2 regions of the Paenibacillus sp. MMO-177 genome follow, and region 1 is predicted to be linked to the other one. Evidence: a T-box and tRNA genes for the amino acid it is inferred to sense, from the RefSeq annotation. Region 1 holds a T-box; the other holds one or more tRNA genes.
The links. A T-box is a leader RNA that pairs with one kind of tRNA and senses whether it is charged. The one in region 1 lies ahead of argS (arginine--tRNA ligase), so its partner is inferred to be a tRNA-Arg.
Positions count from the first base shown of each region.

Region 2: it has a tRNA-Arg gene. The T-box ahead of argS (arginine--tRNA ligase) is inferred to sense a tRNA for this amino acid. The anticodon was not compared.

Region 1 is NZ_JBBCUR010000001.1:1,028,647-1,036,270, forward strand. Features, by position in the region: gene WFK81_RS04535 (ABC transporter permease) at 1-679, opposite strand, end outside; gene WFK81_RS04540 (L-lactate dehydrogenase) at 1,237-2,190, shown strand; gene WFK81_RS04545 (thioredoxin family protein) at 2,241-2,564, shown strand; T-box leader at 2,604-2,857, shown strand; gene argS (arginine--tRNA ligase) at 2,914-4,608, shown strand; gene WFK81_RS04555 (hypothetical protein) at 5,019-5,297, opposite strand; gene WFK81_RS04560 (LLM class flavin-dependent oxidoreductase) at 5,481-6,488, shown strand; gene WFK81_RS04565 (SDR family NAD(P)-dependent oxidoreductase) at 6,866-7,612, opposite strand.
Region 2 is NZ_JBBCUR010000019.1:23,334-30,957, reverse strand. Features, by position in the region: gene tpiA (triose-phosphate isomerase) at 1-42, opposite strand, end outside; gene WFK81_RS29960 (phosphoglycerate kinase) at 81-1,262, opposite strand; gene gap (type I glyceraldehyde-3-phosphate dehydrogenase) at 1,463-2,467, opposite strand; gene WFK81_RS29950 (sugar-binding transcriptional regulator) at 2,545-3,591, opposite strand; tRNA gene WFK81_RS29945 (tRNA-Arg) at 3,838-3,912, shown strand; gene clpP (ATP-dependent Clp endopeptidase proteolytic subunit ClpP) at 4,084-4,665, shown strand; gene WFK81_RS29935 (HPr family phosphocarrier protein) at 4,804-5,073, opposite strand; gene whiA (DNA-binding protein WhiA) at 5,229-6,158, opposite strand; gene WFK81_RS29925 (gluconeogenesis factor YvcK family protein) at 6,166-7,152, opposite strand; gene rapZ (RNase adapter RapZ) at 7,165-7,624, opposite strand, start outside.

The DNA of each region.
Region 1 (7,624 bases):
TGATTTTAAACAGCTTGCTCCAGCGGCCCGCCCCGTCCATCTCCGCAGCTTCATACAAGTGCGGATCAATGTTGGTCAGTGCGGCCAAATAAATGATGGATCCCCAGCCAATGCCTTTCCAGATGTCGGAAGTGATAACCAGAGGATAAAATAAGGACGGCATTCCCATAAAAAAGATCGAGTCGAGTCCCATTTTTTCGCGGATGTCATTCACAAGACCAACGTTGGGAGAAAGAATCTTTTGCATCAGCGTCACGACAACGACCCAGGATACAAAATGCGGCAGGTAAGAAATCGTTTGAAAAATCCGCTTTATTTTGCTGCGCATCACGGCATTAAGCATTAAAGCGAGAACAAGCGGCGCCGGAAATCCGAACAACAGCTTAAGGCCGCTGATCGACAGCGTATTTTTGAGGACGGAATAAAAGTTGGAATCGTTCAAGAACTGCTTGAAAAACCGCAGTCCCTCCCATGGACTTCCCATTATTCCGAGGTTGTACTTGAAATCTTTAAATGCGATCAAAACGCCATACATCGGATAATAGCTGAACACCAAATACCAAATAACAGCCGGAAGCATAAACAAGTACGCATGCCTGAAATACCAAACTCTAGACCAAGTCTGGCTCTTTTTTTTCGGGATCGGCATGACTTCGACTTTTGCCTCATTCACGATCATTGTCTCTTCCACCTCCTAAAATGAATAACACTCGACGGCCAGGCTTTTGCCAGTAATACAATTCATACTTCTTAAGCAATTGCTTAGGCTTAAAAGCAGCGTGCTAGTTCAATTGCGGAATCGGCCACATTTTATTCATATCTTGAAAGCGGTTACACCTAATAATAATATAATATATTTAATATATACAATCAATACGACCATCGAACGATTTTAGGGATTATTCGGGCAAATAAGCTTATTTTTTAAATAAAATATGGGTATTTCTTTCGATTTCTAGCCTACCCTAATCTCCATAAATCTATATAATATATTTAATATATTTGTCGTAATGTGTAGATTCATGGAGTTTTAGGTCGCATTAACGCCAATGTTCGTTTTCGCGGCAAGACTTTTGACATGGTCGTGCAAGGAAGGCGCCATGCTCACAACCTATGTTCGTCCGGCTAACCGCAATGGAAGAAGGACAAACACGACCGTAACTTCGCCGTCACATGATTGGTATGCAAGCCCATATACTAGAAGTAACAACATTTGGGGCAAGGGGCTGGATGGGCATGAGAAGCAAAGCGCGCAAGGTAGCGATCGTCGGCGTGGGCAACGTAGGTTCAAGCTGCGCGTATTCCCTCATCAATCAGTCGATATGCGATGAGATCATGCTGATTGGACGGACGCCTGACCGCGCGGCGGCGCAAGCGCTCGACATGTCGCATGGCATGGATTTTATCCACTCCCGCACGAAGATTTATACCGGCACGTACGAGGATTGCTCGGATATGGACGTCGTTATTCTATCGGCCGGGGGATATCCGCCAAAGGGCCAGGACCGGATGGGCACGCTAAGCGAGGTTGCCGATATTTATGGCCATATCATTCCGCGGATTATGGACAGCGGGTTTAACGGTATTTTTCTCGCGGCGGCTAATCCGGTTGACGTGGTTACTTACGCCGTATGGAAATTGTCAGGACTGCCCCGCAGCCAGGTTATAGGATCCGGCACATCCATAGACTCCGCCCGGCTCAAAACGCTGCTCTGCGAGCATTTCACCGTTGATCCGCGCAGCGTGCACGGCTACGTGCTGGGTGAACACGGAGAATCCCAATTCCCGGCATGGTCGCATGTGACGATTGGAGGCAAGCCGATTCGGGATATTCTTACCCAGCATCCAGTCCGGTTCGGACATCTCAAGCTGAGTGAAATTGCCGAGCAGACCAAAAACGCAGGCTGGGAAATTTACACCCGCATGGGCTCCACCCACTACGGCATCGGCAATGCGCTCGCCTACATTACCCGCTCCGTTCTGAACGATGAGCATCGCATCATCGCCGTCTCTTCCATTCTCGAGCAGGAATACAACGAGACGGGCATTGCGGCAGGCGTTCCCGCCATCATTACCCGTAGCGGCGCCAAAGAAATCGTTGAGCTTAATTTGACGCCGGAGGAAGATGAGCAGATGGCATTTTCCTGCCGTATCATTCGCGAAGCAATTGAGCAGTTGAGGCTGGGATGATACAATGAAGGGCATCATTCCTATTCTTAATATCCGGGAGATCGTATCTTATGTCTTTGAACCAGCTCACTGATCAACAGCTTCGGGAAGCAATCGCAAGCGGAGGCTCCGTGCTTGTTCTGTACCGCAGCACCTTCTGCACGCCATGCCATACGATTGCCGGAGAGCTCGAGGCCGCCATCCCTTCTCTTCGCAGAGAAATGACTGTCGCTTCGGTTAACGTCGACCTGTTCCCGCAGACAGCCGCCCCGCTTGAGCTGCGCGCCGTTCCCGCCATGGCCTTGTATAAGGATGGCGAGCCGATTACGGTGATGCGGACTTTCGTGGCCTGCATGTCGTTTATTCAAATTCTTAGCCATAGAACGAAACAATAGATTGATTATTCAGATAACATCAAGTATGATGGTCGTTATATAACATCGAGGAACGGGACAGTAGCGAAGATGATGACCATGAGCAGCGAGCCGGGTTGGTGAAAGCCGGCGATGGCGCCTTTTGCGAAGAGGACCCGGGAGATGGCTCGCCGAACGGAATTTCATTTACAGTAGGCCAGCCCGGTTCAGTACCGTTACAACGGCGAGATGCTTATAGCAGCGCGTTTATTTAACACTTCCGCCTGCTTATAAGCAACAAGAGTGGCACCACGGGATTAACCCCCGTCTCTTACGAGACGGGGGTTTTATGTTTTTATTTTGCTACCATTTTTTCAGGAGGCTTACCCTTATGTTAAAAGAAAAAATTGCCGCCAGTCTGGCGGAGCACTGCGCCCTTTCGATCCAGCAAATTGCGGAGCTTCTGGAGTTCCCTCCTAACGAGCAGCTCGGAGACGTCGCTTTTCCCTGCTTTGCCTTGTCAAAGCTAATGAAGCAAAGCCCGGCGCAAATCGCCGGCCAATTAGCAGCTACCCTGCCGGAGAGCAGCCAGTGGACGATATCCGCTGCCGGTCCCTACCTTAACTTCAAGTTCAACCGCGCCGCGGTGATCGAACAATTCGTGCTGGATGGCGGAGCGCGAATACCGGAGATTGGCGGAGGCAAGCGCGTCATTATCGACATGTCCTCCCCCAATATCGCCAAGCCGTTTGGCATCGGGCATTTACGCTCGACGATGATTGGCAACGCCCTTTACAACCTGCTCCGCAAGGTGGGCTACGACACGGTTAACGTTAATCATCTAGGCGACTGGGGCACGCAATTCGGCAAAATGATTACGGCTTACCTGAAATGGGGAGACCCCGCCGGCAAAGCCGAGGATCCGATTAAAGCCTACCTCGAGCTTTATGTCCGTTTCCATGAGGAAGCGCAGCTCCAGTCGGAGCTGGAGGCGGAAGCACGGGAATGGTTCGTCAAGCTGGAGAGCGGCGACCCGGAAGCCAACCGCTATTGGCGCATGTTTATCGAGGACAGTCTGGCCGCCTTCAACAAGCTGTACGACCGCCTTGGCGTGGCTTTTGACCATTACCTTGGGGAAAGCTTCTATAACGATAAAATGGATGCGGTAGTGGATCGGTTGAACCGTCAAGGCTTGCTCGAAGAGAGCGACGGCGCGTTAGTAGTGCGGCTGGACGAAGAAGGACTGCCGCCCTGCATTATCAAAAAATCCGACGGCACCTCGATCTACGCCACGCGCGATCTAGCCACCGCGATCTACCGGCACGATCAGATGCAGGGCAATGAGCTGCTGTATGTGGTTGGCGCGGAGCAATCCTTGCATTTCCGCCAGTTATTCCTGGTGCTCGGGCGGATGGGCTTTGATTGGGCGAAAGAGTGCAAGCATATTCCGTTTGGCCTCATGCTGATGGACGGGCAAAAAATGTCTACCCGCAGAGGCAAGGTCGTCTTCCTGGAGGATGTGCTGGATGAAGCGGCGGCGCATGCTCTGTGCATTATTGAGGAAAAGAACCCTAACCTCGCGGGTAAAGCCAATGTTGCGGAAGCCGTTGGCGTAGGCGCCGTTATCTTTGGCGACCTGCTCCACTCGCGTCTTCATGAAGTAAACTTCTCCCTCGAAGACGTCGTTAACTTCGAAGGCGAAACGGGTCCTTACGTGCAATACACTTATGCAAGAACGCAAAGCCTGCTGCGCAGAGCAGGCAGCGGTGTTCCTGTTGAACCTGGTCAACATGCTGTAGCTGCCGATTACCACTATGCCGAAGGCGATCAATCCTGGCAGCTGGCGAAGGCTTTGATGCGCTACCCGGATGCGCTCGCGCAAGCGGCGCAGCGTTATGAACCTTCCATCTTAGCCCGTTACCTCATCGAGCTCGCGCAGACGTTCAACCGGTTCTATCACCACGAGAAGATCATTACCGGCAATACAGCCGAACAAGCCGCGAAGCTGGCGCTTGTCCGCATGACGGCCGAAACTCTCGAGGACGGACTAAAGCTGCTGGGAGTCAGACCGCTGAAGGAGATGTAAATGCACAAAGGGGCAGACGCCTATTGACTGCGGACCTGCCCCTTCCGTTTGATTATAGCTTTCTTTGTTGAATCTCGTATTCCTCCACATAATTGCGGTAAGCCTCTCCACGGCAATAATGGATGATATCCGCTTGAATCTCCGGATACAGCACAATGGCAGGCAGCTCCGAAATCGGGATCCATTTGACTCCGATCTGAGTGGGATCAGGAATATCGGGGAGTTTGGGAGACGAACCTTGTTTCAGCGTGCATGCAAAAGTGACCCCTACCGAATGCGTATGCGGAGCGCTGGAATAAATATCGTCTCGTAATCATCATAACGACAAACGGCTTCTGCCGGAGTGAATCACCGTCCTTGCGGACAATGGTTCACGCCTGGCAGAAGCCGTTTCATCATTTTTAGAAAGCTTAAGCTCTCATGGAAGCAGGAATAAAATCATGCTCATTCACTTGACGGTCGAACAGCTCTGCATTTTTCTCAAAGCAGCCGCAGTAGTAGTCTTTCATGCACAGCGGGCATGGAACGTTGAGCAGACGCGTTACGCCTGTCAGATGCCACTCTGGCTTGTTGCTGTAGAAAAGTCTTGCTCTGGAGCCGTCGGCAAGCGTCATAATGTACTGGAATAAACCGGATTTCAGGTCTTTGTCCGCTAAGGTTACGCTCTTAATTTGAAGTTTCGAATTCAAGATCTTCACCCTTACTTTTCGTATTCAAGCTTGTGTAATAATACCCTTTATAGCGCCTGAAGTCAATATTTGCGGCATGGGATGCGGCCCTAACGCCTACTGTACTTATTTTTGTAACAGTTCGCGAATTAGGGTATAATCAAGGTTGCACATACTTACATGCACAGGAGGTGCACCGCACTCATGATCAAACTGGGTATTCTCGACCAGTCACATATTAACGAAGGACAGAATGCGGCTTCCACGCTGGCGGACACGACCCGTCTTGCACAAGAAGCGGAAAAACTCGGATACGGCCGTTACTGGATCTCCGAGCATCATGCCGGCAAAATGCTATCCTTCTCCAGCCCGGAGATTCTGATCGCCCATCTGGCCGCGGCAACCTCGCGCATCCGCGTAGGCTCCGGCGGCATCATGCTGCCTCATTACAGCTCCTACAAGGTTGCCGAGAACTTCAAGCTGCTCGAAGCTCTTCATCCGGGCCGCATCGATGTTGGCCTTGGCCGCGCCCCTGGCGGCATGCCAACGGCGACCCGTGCGCTTCAGGAAAACAAGTTTGTGGATATTAACAAGTATCCACAGCAAATTATCGATTTAATCGGTTACCTCCGGGGAAAAATGCCGGAAGGCCATCCTTTTGCCGGACTGCATGCCGCTCCTGCAATCGAGCAGGTTCCCGAGGTCTGGCTGCTTGGCTCCAGCTATGAGAGCGCCCGGATTGCCGCGCAGCTTGGAACGAACTACGCGTTTGCGCAGTTTTTCGGTACGCCGGGCGGCGAGACCGCGATGAAGCATTACCATGAAAACTTCGAACCGTCCGTGCTGTACGACAAGCCGCTTTCGATGATCGCCGTGCTTGCCATTTGCGCGGATACCGAGGAAGAGGCAAACGAGCTTGCGCTCAGCACGGATCTGTTCTTCCTGCTGCTGGAGAACGGCGTAGACCAGCTCAGCTTCCCTTCCGTAAAGACGGCCTACGATTATCCGTATACGGAGTCCGACCTGTACCGGATTAACCGGGCTCGCGAGCGGAGAGTTATCGGCACGCCGGAACAGGTAAAAGCCGGCATCCTGAAGATGGCCGAGCAGTACCAGGCCGATGAAGTGCTCGTCATGAGCTCTGTCCACAATTTTGATGCTCGCGTGAAGTCGTACCGCTTGATCGCCGAGGCATTTGGCCTGCAGGGATAAATTGCGTAACGATGGAGCGAATTGCATGGAGTTGCATGGAGCAATTGCACGAGAGCGGTTGCTATGAACAGCTCGATGCGAGCGGCCTATTTGCTACGTACGTTGGATTCGATCCAATAAAATAACCAGAAAAAGAGGCGAATAGAGGCTACGTTGGATTCTGTCCAGCGTAATGCACTCCATTCGCCTCTTTGCTTCAAAAACAGCCGACTTTAATGGACGAAATCCAACGTAGGAACCATTCATCCATTTTCGGCTTATTTCATTGGATGAAATCCATTGTAGCACATACGAGCTTCTTTGGACTTTAAGGGAAGCGGCACTGGCGCCCCGCCAGGCTGAGTATGCGTTTCTCCAGCAGAAACGACAGTTCCCGGCTACTCCTCGTAGATCATTTTCCGCGTCATGCCGCCATCGACCACGAGATTGATGCCGGTCACGAAATCATTCTCCGGATCCGTCAAATAGAAGCAAGCGCGGACGATATCAGCGGGTCTGCCTACTCGCCCTGCCGGATGCTGCGAATGATCCTCCTCGCGCAGCGCATCGTAATCGCTGTTCTCGATCCAGCCCGGGCTGATCGCATTGACACGCACATGATCGGGTCCGAGCGATACGGCCAGCGCATGCGTCAACGCAACGATACCGCCTTTTGAAGCCGCGTACGCCTCGGAGTTCGGCTCGGACATCAACGCCCTTGTGGAAGCCAGATTGACAATCGAGCCTCCCCCGTTTTCTCTCATCCGTTTGCCCGCTTCTCTTGCGCAAAGGAAAGTCCCCCGCAAATTTGTATTCAGCACATAATCCCACTCATCCAAGCTCAGGTCGTAAAGCGACTTCCAGTTCCCCAAGCCCGCATTGTTGATCATTACATCGATTCGCCCAAATTGCTCGTCCATCGCCGCAAATGCGGCTTCAATCTCTTCCGGGCGGCTAACGTCTATCGTAAAACCAATGGCGTGACCACCTGCCTCCACAATTCGGTCCACCGTCCGCTTTACCAGCTCGGCATCGCGCTCAACCGCCGCAATCCTTGCTCCCTCGGCCGCGTAGGCAGCGGCCAGCGCCGCGCCGATTCCTTTGCCCGCTCCCGTTATGACAACGACCATTCCGTCAAACTTCATCTTTATCTGACT
Region 2 (7,624 bases), on a different contig from region 1:
GAACATTTTCCAGTTACCTGCAATGATAGGTGTTCTGCTCATCGTATATTCCCTCGTTTCTAAAATTATAGATTTCTATCTTATTTATCGTTAAGAGCTACAACGCCCGGAAGTGCTTTGCCTTCCATGAACTCCAGGGAAGCGCCGCCGCCAGTCGAGATGTGATCCATTTTGTCAGCTACGCCGAATTTCTCAGCAGCCGCAGCGGAGTCGCCGCCGCCGATTACCGTGTAACCGGCTGTTTCCGCGCAAGCGTTAGCAACCGCACGCGTACCGTGGGAGAATGGCTCGATCTCGAATACGCCCATTGGTCCGTTCCAAACAACCAGCTTGGAGTTTTTGATCACGTCAGCGTAAATTTCGCGAGTTTTAGGACCGATGTCGATGCCTTCCCAGTCAGCAGGGATGCCGTCAACGTCAACGATCTTTGTGTTTGCGTCTTTGCTGAACTCGTCAGTAATAACGATATCAACCGGAATCAGGAAGTTTTTGCCGAGCGATTTTGCTTTCTCGATGAACTCAAGAGCCAGATCAAGCTTGGAGTTGTCAACGAGCGATTGGCCGATTTCATGGCCTTGCGCTTTAAAGAAGGTGTAAGACAAGCCGCCGCCGATGATGATGTTATCAGCGATCTCGATCATTTTGTTGATAACGTCGATTTTGTCTTTTACTTTCGAACCGCCAACGATCGCCGTGAAAGGACGCTCAGGGTTGTTCAGCGCTTTGCCGAGAACATCAAGCTCGCGCTCCATCAAGAGACCCGATACGGCAGGCAGGTAGTGCGCAATGCCTTCTGTCGAAGCGTGGGCGCGGTGAGCAGCACCAAATGCATCGTTTACGAACAAGTCAGCCAGCTCGGCGAATTGCTTAGCCAGTTCCGGATCGTTCTTTTCTTCGCCAGCGTGGAAACGAACGTTCTCAAGCAAGAGTACGTCGCCGTTATTCAGCGCGTTAACTTGTGCTTTCACTTCTTCACCAACGGAGTCGTTAGCTTTTACAACCGGTTTGCCAAGAAGCTCGGACAGACGTACGGCAGAAGCTGTGTGACGCAGTTCTTCAACCACTTCACCGTTTGGACGGCCAAGGTGGCTCGCGAGGATAACTTTAGCGCCTTTTTCGATCAAATAGTTGATCGTAGGAAGCGTTTCGCGGATACGCTTGTCGTCGGTAATTTTGCCATCTTCGAGTGGTACGTTGAAATCGACGCGTACAAATACGCGTTTGCCTGCTACTTCTACGTCACGAACACTTTTCTTATTCAATGGTGTTGCCTCCCTGATTATGAAGTTGAAAGCATATATGAGATAAAGCCTTTAACAGCAGCAAAAAAGGCGTTCCTTCTCGCAAGAAGGAACGCCTTCGCCTAATATCCACTTAAGTGGAGCCGCAGACTAAGCGTATCCCGGAGCATTAAGCTCCGGAACGAAAGCGTTCCATGCAATTGTGGAATAGCGTGTGTATCTTACAGACCTTTGCTTGCCACGAATGCAGCGAGGTCAACTACACGGTTCGAGTAGCCCCACTCGTTGTCGTACCAGGAGATAACTTTAACCATGTTGCCTTCTACTACCATAGTCGACAGAGCGTCGATTGTGGAGGAAGCTGGGTCGCTGTTGTAGTCGCTGGATACCAGTGGCAGTTCGTTGTAGTTCAGAATGCCTTTAAGAGCGCCTTCGGAAGCTTCTTTCAGAGCTGCGTTAACTTCTTCAACAGTAACGTTAACTTTCAGTTCAGCAACCAGGTCAGTTACGGAAACGTTAGGCGTAGGAACGCGCATAGCCATGCCGTTCAGTTTGCCTTTCAGTTCCGGCAGAACCAGGGATACCGCTTTTGCAGCGCCTGTGGACGAAGGAATGATGTTCTCAGCAGCCGCGCGAGCACGACGCAGGTCTTTGTGCGGAACGTCCAGTACGGATTGGTCGTTTGTGTACGAGTGAATTGTAGTCATCATACCTTTAACGATACCGAATTTGTCGTTCAATACTTTTGCGAATGGAGCAAGACAGTTTGTTGTGCAAGAAGCGTTGGAAATTACAGTGTGCGATGCAGCATCGTACTTGTCTTCGTTAACGCCCATAACGATTGTGATGTCTTCGTTAGTTGCAGGAGCGGAGATGATAACTTTTTTAGCGCCGCCTTTAAGGTGAAGCTCGGCTTTTTCTTTCGCTGTGAAGATACCAGTGGATTCAACAACGATTTCTGCGCCTACGGAGCCCCATGCCAGGTTCTCAGGGTTACGCTCAGCAAATACTTTGATTTCTTTGCCGTTAACGATAATTGCGCCTTCTTTTGCTTCAACTGTAGCATCAAGAGTGCCATGAGTTGTGTCATATTTCAGCAGGTGTGCAAGTGTTTTAGTGTCAGTCAGGTCGTTTACCGCTACTACCTCAACATTAGGGTTGTTCAGCGATGCGCGGAACACGTTACGACCGATACGACCAAATCCGTTAATACCAATTTTAACCATTTTAAATTCCTCCTAAGCTTTTAAATGACTATGGTATATATTTCAAAACGTTCTGCAGCAGAGCCTGCCGCAAATCGTTAAGATAACGATTGCTGCTGTTCTTCGATAATGGCGGACATCTCAAGAGCTGCCGCTTCATCGGTGACAAGCACATCATTGTGCCCAAATTTCATAATGGCTGCTATAGCTTCGCCTTTGCTATGGCCGCCAGCCACTCCTATAACAACTTCAGTCTTCACAATATCTTCGAGTCGTAATCCTACGGTCTGCATTTTGTGAACGACTTCGCCGTTCTTGTTGAAATAAAAACCAAAAGCTTCAGCCAATGCGCCATCCGCGGCCATCGCCTTCACCAGTTCAGGATTCAGCTTTCTGCGCCGGGCCATCACCATAGCGTCCCCGATCCCGTGCACGACGATTCGGGCGCTTCGGACAACCTCGACAATATCGCGGATATTCGGTTCCTGCATCATGGATGCGTAAGCTTCGTCGCCCAGATGATCCGGCACATGGAGCATCCGGTAATTGGCGCCTGTACGCTTAGCCATTGTCGATGCAATGGTATTGGCTTGATAATCGAGACTTTCTCCAAGTCCGCCTCTCGCCGGTACAAACCAGTTGTTCTTCAACGGCGTTGTCGAAGTTAGTTGGTTGGCGACTTGAGCGATGGTCGTTCCGCCGGTTACGGCCACGACATCGTTAGGCTCCATCACTTTGCGAAGCACCTGGCAAGCCGCTCTTCCGAGCTCCCGCTTCGATTGCTCCGAATCCTCGGAATCGCCTGCTACAACAATGACCTGCGATAATCCGAAATGACTTCTGATCTTCTCTTCCAGATCGGACAAGCCGAATAACGTCTTGTAGAAGGGCTCCAATTGCTCAAGCAATTGCTTGCCCGCTTCGCTGATCCGCATTCCCGCCGCATGAATTTCCAGCAGACCTTGCGATTTCAGAAAATCCGTCTCCGCCCTGAGCACCCGTTCCGTCATCCCTAAGGAATTGGCGAGCGTCCTCCGGCCGATCAGATCGGACAACATCACTTGGCGCAATATCGAGTAACGCTTCTTCATTACGTCAAGCAAATCTGGGAGAAGCTGCTGCTGCAGCTCAATAATGTGACGCATCCTCTAGTCTTCACTCCACCCGTTAATAGGCGTAATGGGCTTTCAGGGGATGGACGTTAAACGTCCCGCATACTCACTTTAAGTCCCACCTTTATTTTAGCTAAAAACAATTCACATGGCAAGTAAGCAATCGCCGATGAAAGCGTTTGTATTCACGATTTGCTCAAATTTATTTTTCTCATCTGCCTTGCTTTCTACAATTGAATCGCGTATACTAAGTTTTGCTGTTGCTTTATTATGCATTAAGCGCCCGTGGTCCAATGGATATGACGTAGGCCTCCGGAGCCTGAGATCTAGGTTCGATTCCTAGCGGGCGCGCCATTCAACTTTACCTTAACGCTATACATAAACGTGAACCGTCCTCCATGAGGGCGGTTTTTTTGTTTGGCACAAAAAATGAGTTTGACTATCTTTGACTTTTGTTTGATCATCAGCTAGAATGGGAATCAGTAATACCATCTTTGCTATTTTGAGGAGGGGACTTGGTTGGATATGAATTTCGTTCCTATGGTTATTGAACAGAGCAATCGCGGAGAACGCGCTTACGACATTTACTCCCGCCTTCTGAAGGATCGCATCATCTTCCTCGGGTCAGGCGTAAACGATGTGGTAGCCAACTCCATTATTGCTCAGATGCTGTTCCTTGCAGCAGAAGATCCTGAGAAAGATATTTCTCTCTACATTAACAGCCCTGGCGGTTCCATCACGGCAGGCATGGCTATCTATGATACGATGCAATACATTAAACCCGATGTCTCGACGATTTGCGTCGGCATGGCGGCATCGATGGGCGCTTTCCTGCTCACGGCCGGCGCCAAAGGCAAACGTTATGCGCTCCCGAACAGCGAAGTGATGATCCATCAACCGCTTGGCGGCGCTGAAGGTCAAGCAAGCGATATCGAAATCCGCGCACGCCGCATTATCAAAATGCGCGACAAGCTGAACGGCATCCTGGCTGAGCGTTCGGGACAACCTCTCGAGCGTATTGAGAAGGATACCGACCGCGATTACTTCATGAGCGCGGAAGAAGCGCGTCAATACGGTCTGGTTGACAAAGTAATCGAGCGTATCTAAATATAAAAAGCGGCTGTACAGGCGATAACCTGGACAGCCGCTTTTCTTTTTGTCTTTATTTGAAATAAAAAAAGGACTATCCCTCTGTCATCCGAAATGACTTGGGACAACCCCCTTTTTGTCGAATTAAATTGAATCTTATTGGTTCTCCAGCTCTTCTTTGCTGACGAGCGCGACTAAAGCGTTTACAGCCTGTTCTGCATCCGAACCCTCTGCGCTGATATGAATCTCTGTGCCCGAGCTGATCGCAAGGCTCATGATACCCATAATGGATTTTGCGTTTACTTTCTTGTCGTCTTTCTCAACAAATACTTCGGAGGAAAATTTGTTCGCTTCTTGAACGAATAATGCGGCAGGTCTAGCGTGCAAACCTGTTTTAAGACGAACGACAACCGGTAGCCTTGTCATGGTAACCATACCCCCTATACTATAATAAGTCTGGCAATTTCGCTTCAATGCTCAGCCTGACATGATTAATAACTTTAAAAAGCAGTGTTATACCTTGTATAAGACTTTTTGTTCATATTATATCATTATACCATCTGATGCACTAGGATAAAAGTTTAGCCGTTGCGGATTTTTTCCGCAAGTTCATCAATTTTCCGCAGCCGATGGTTAACGCCCGATTTGCTTACGGTGCCCTTCAGCATCTCGCCGACTTCCTTCAGGTTCATATCCGGATGCTGGAGCCTGATTTCGGCAACCTCTCTAAGCTTATCGGGAAGATTGTTTAATCCGATTTCCTTCTGCAGCAGCTTGATATTATCGATTTGCCTGACCGCCGCGCCGATCGTTTTGTTCAGGTTGGCCGTTTCGCAGTTCACGATTCGGTTAACCGAGTTCCGCATGTCGCGCATAATGCGGACATCCTCGAATTTGAACAATGCCTGATGGGCGCCAATAATGTTAAGCAGCTCGATAATTTTCTCGCCCTCTTTGATGTAGAACACAAAGCCCTTCTTACGTTCGATACATCTTGCGTTCAACTCAAACTTGTTCGCCAGCTCAACCAGCGCCGAGCAGTGCTCTTCGTACATCGATGAAATTTCAAGATGGTAGGAAGAACCCTCCGGGTTGTTGACCGAGCCCCCGGCAAGGAATGCTCCGCGCAGATAGGATCGCTTGCAGCACGGCTTCTTGATGATTTCCTTATCAATGCCCAAGTTAAACACGAAGCCCTCGGATACAATTCGCAGCTCACTTAGTATTTCCTGTACCTTCGTCGGGATTCTGACGATATATACATTATTTTTTTTGAGTCGCATTTTTTTGCGGACGAGCAGTTCCGTATGCACTTCAAAATGCTTCTTCACCAAGGAGTAGATCCGGCGGGCAATAGCCGCGTTTTCGGTTGAGATGTCGAGGACGACTTTGCGGCTGGAGACGCTGACCGAGCCATTCATTCGAATGAGCGCGGACAATTCAGCACGTTCGCAGCAAGTATCCGCCTCAATCATCGTCAGCTCTTTCTTCGTTTGGGCCGCAAATGACATCGCTTGTTCACCTCTTTCTTAACATCCAGTTTTCCACTAATTTATAAATATGATGACTAAGCCGTTCTGCGTCATGCCGCAGAAACGTCCGGTACAGCACGAGGCGGTCGGAGATGATTTCATATCCCAACCGGTTTACTTCGTCTATATCCAGGTCTACCTGAGTAGAACCCATTTCCGCATACTTTTCCGCCACCTCCGGCGATATTTCACCGTCGTTAACCAGCACATAGTCAAATAGTTTATGCCCGATATGGTCCTGCACGGCCTTAAGATGATCGCTGACCGAATATCCATCGGTCTCTCCCGGCTGTGTCATCACATTGCAGACAAACAGTTTAACAGCCGTTGAATCTACAATGGCCCGCGCTAACTTAGGTACGAGCAGATTCGGAATAATACTCGTATATAAGCTGCCTGGACCAATGAGAATCGCATCGGCTTGCTCAATGGCTTCAATAGCCTCCGGAAGGGGCTCTACGTGATCGGGCTCTACAAAAACCCGCTTAATCTTCTTGCCCGCTTTCGGAATCATGGATTCCCCGACAACAATGGTACCGTCAGCCATCTCGGCCTTCAGCACGATAGCCCGGCCCGCGGCAGGAAGCACGCGTCCCCGCACGGCCAATACCTTGCTGAGCTCGCGGACGCCCGTAACGAAATCGCCGGCAATATCCGTCATCGCAGCTAACATCAGATTACCCAGACTATGCCCAGCTAATCCGGTGCCGCTCGAGAAACGGTATTGAAGCACTTCCGTCAATAGCGGCTCCGCATCCGCAAGCGCCATAATAACGTTGCGGATGTCGCCCGGAGGCGGGATCTGCAGTTCATTGCGCAGTACTCCCGAGCTGCCCCCGTCATCGGCGACCGTTACGATTGCTGTAATATCAAGGGGCTTCTCCTTAAGCCCCCGCAGCATCACCGACAAGCCGGTTCCGCCGCCTACTACAACGATCTTAGGCCGCCTTATAACTTTATGCCTATTCTGCATCCAATCACCCCGTCAATGCTTATCACGGTCAGCATCGCGGTGGCTGACGCGTACCCGTTCCGTATCGCTGCTGCCGAGCATGCGACCCAAATATTCTGCAATCGCAACCGAGCGGTGTTTGCCGCCCGTACACCCGATGCCGATAACAACCTGACTCTTGCCTTCTTTATGGTAAAGAGGGAGAAGAAACTGAAGCATATCGAGCAGCTTGGTCAGGAAGGCTTGCGTCTCCGGCCATTTCATCACATAATCGTAGACTTCCGGATTTTGTCCGGTGTTCGGGCGCAAATGATCCACATAATGCGGATTAGGCAAAAAGCGCACGTCGTAAATCAAATCGGCATCGATCGGAATGCCGTATTTGAACCCGAAGGAGGTCACATTCACCGAAAGGCTGTTGTTCTCCAAGTTCGTAAACCGGGAAATAATACGCTCCTTGAGTTGTGCCGGCTTGATATTGCTTGTATCAATA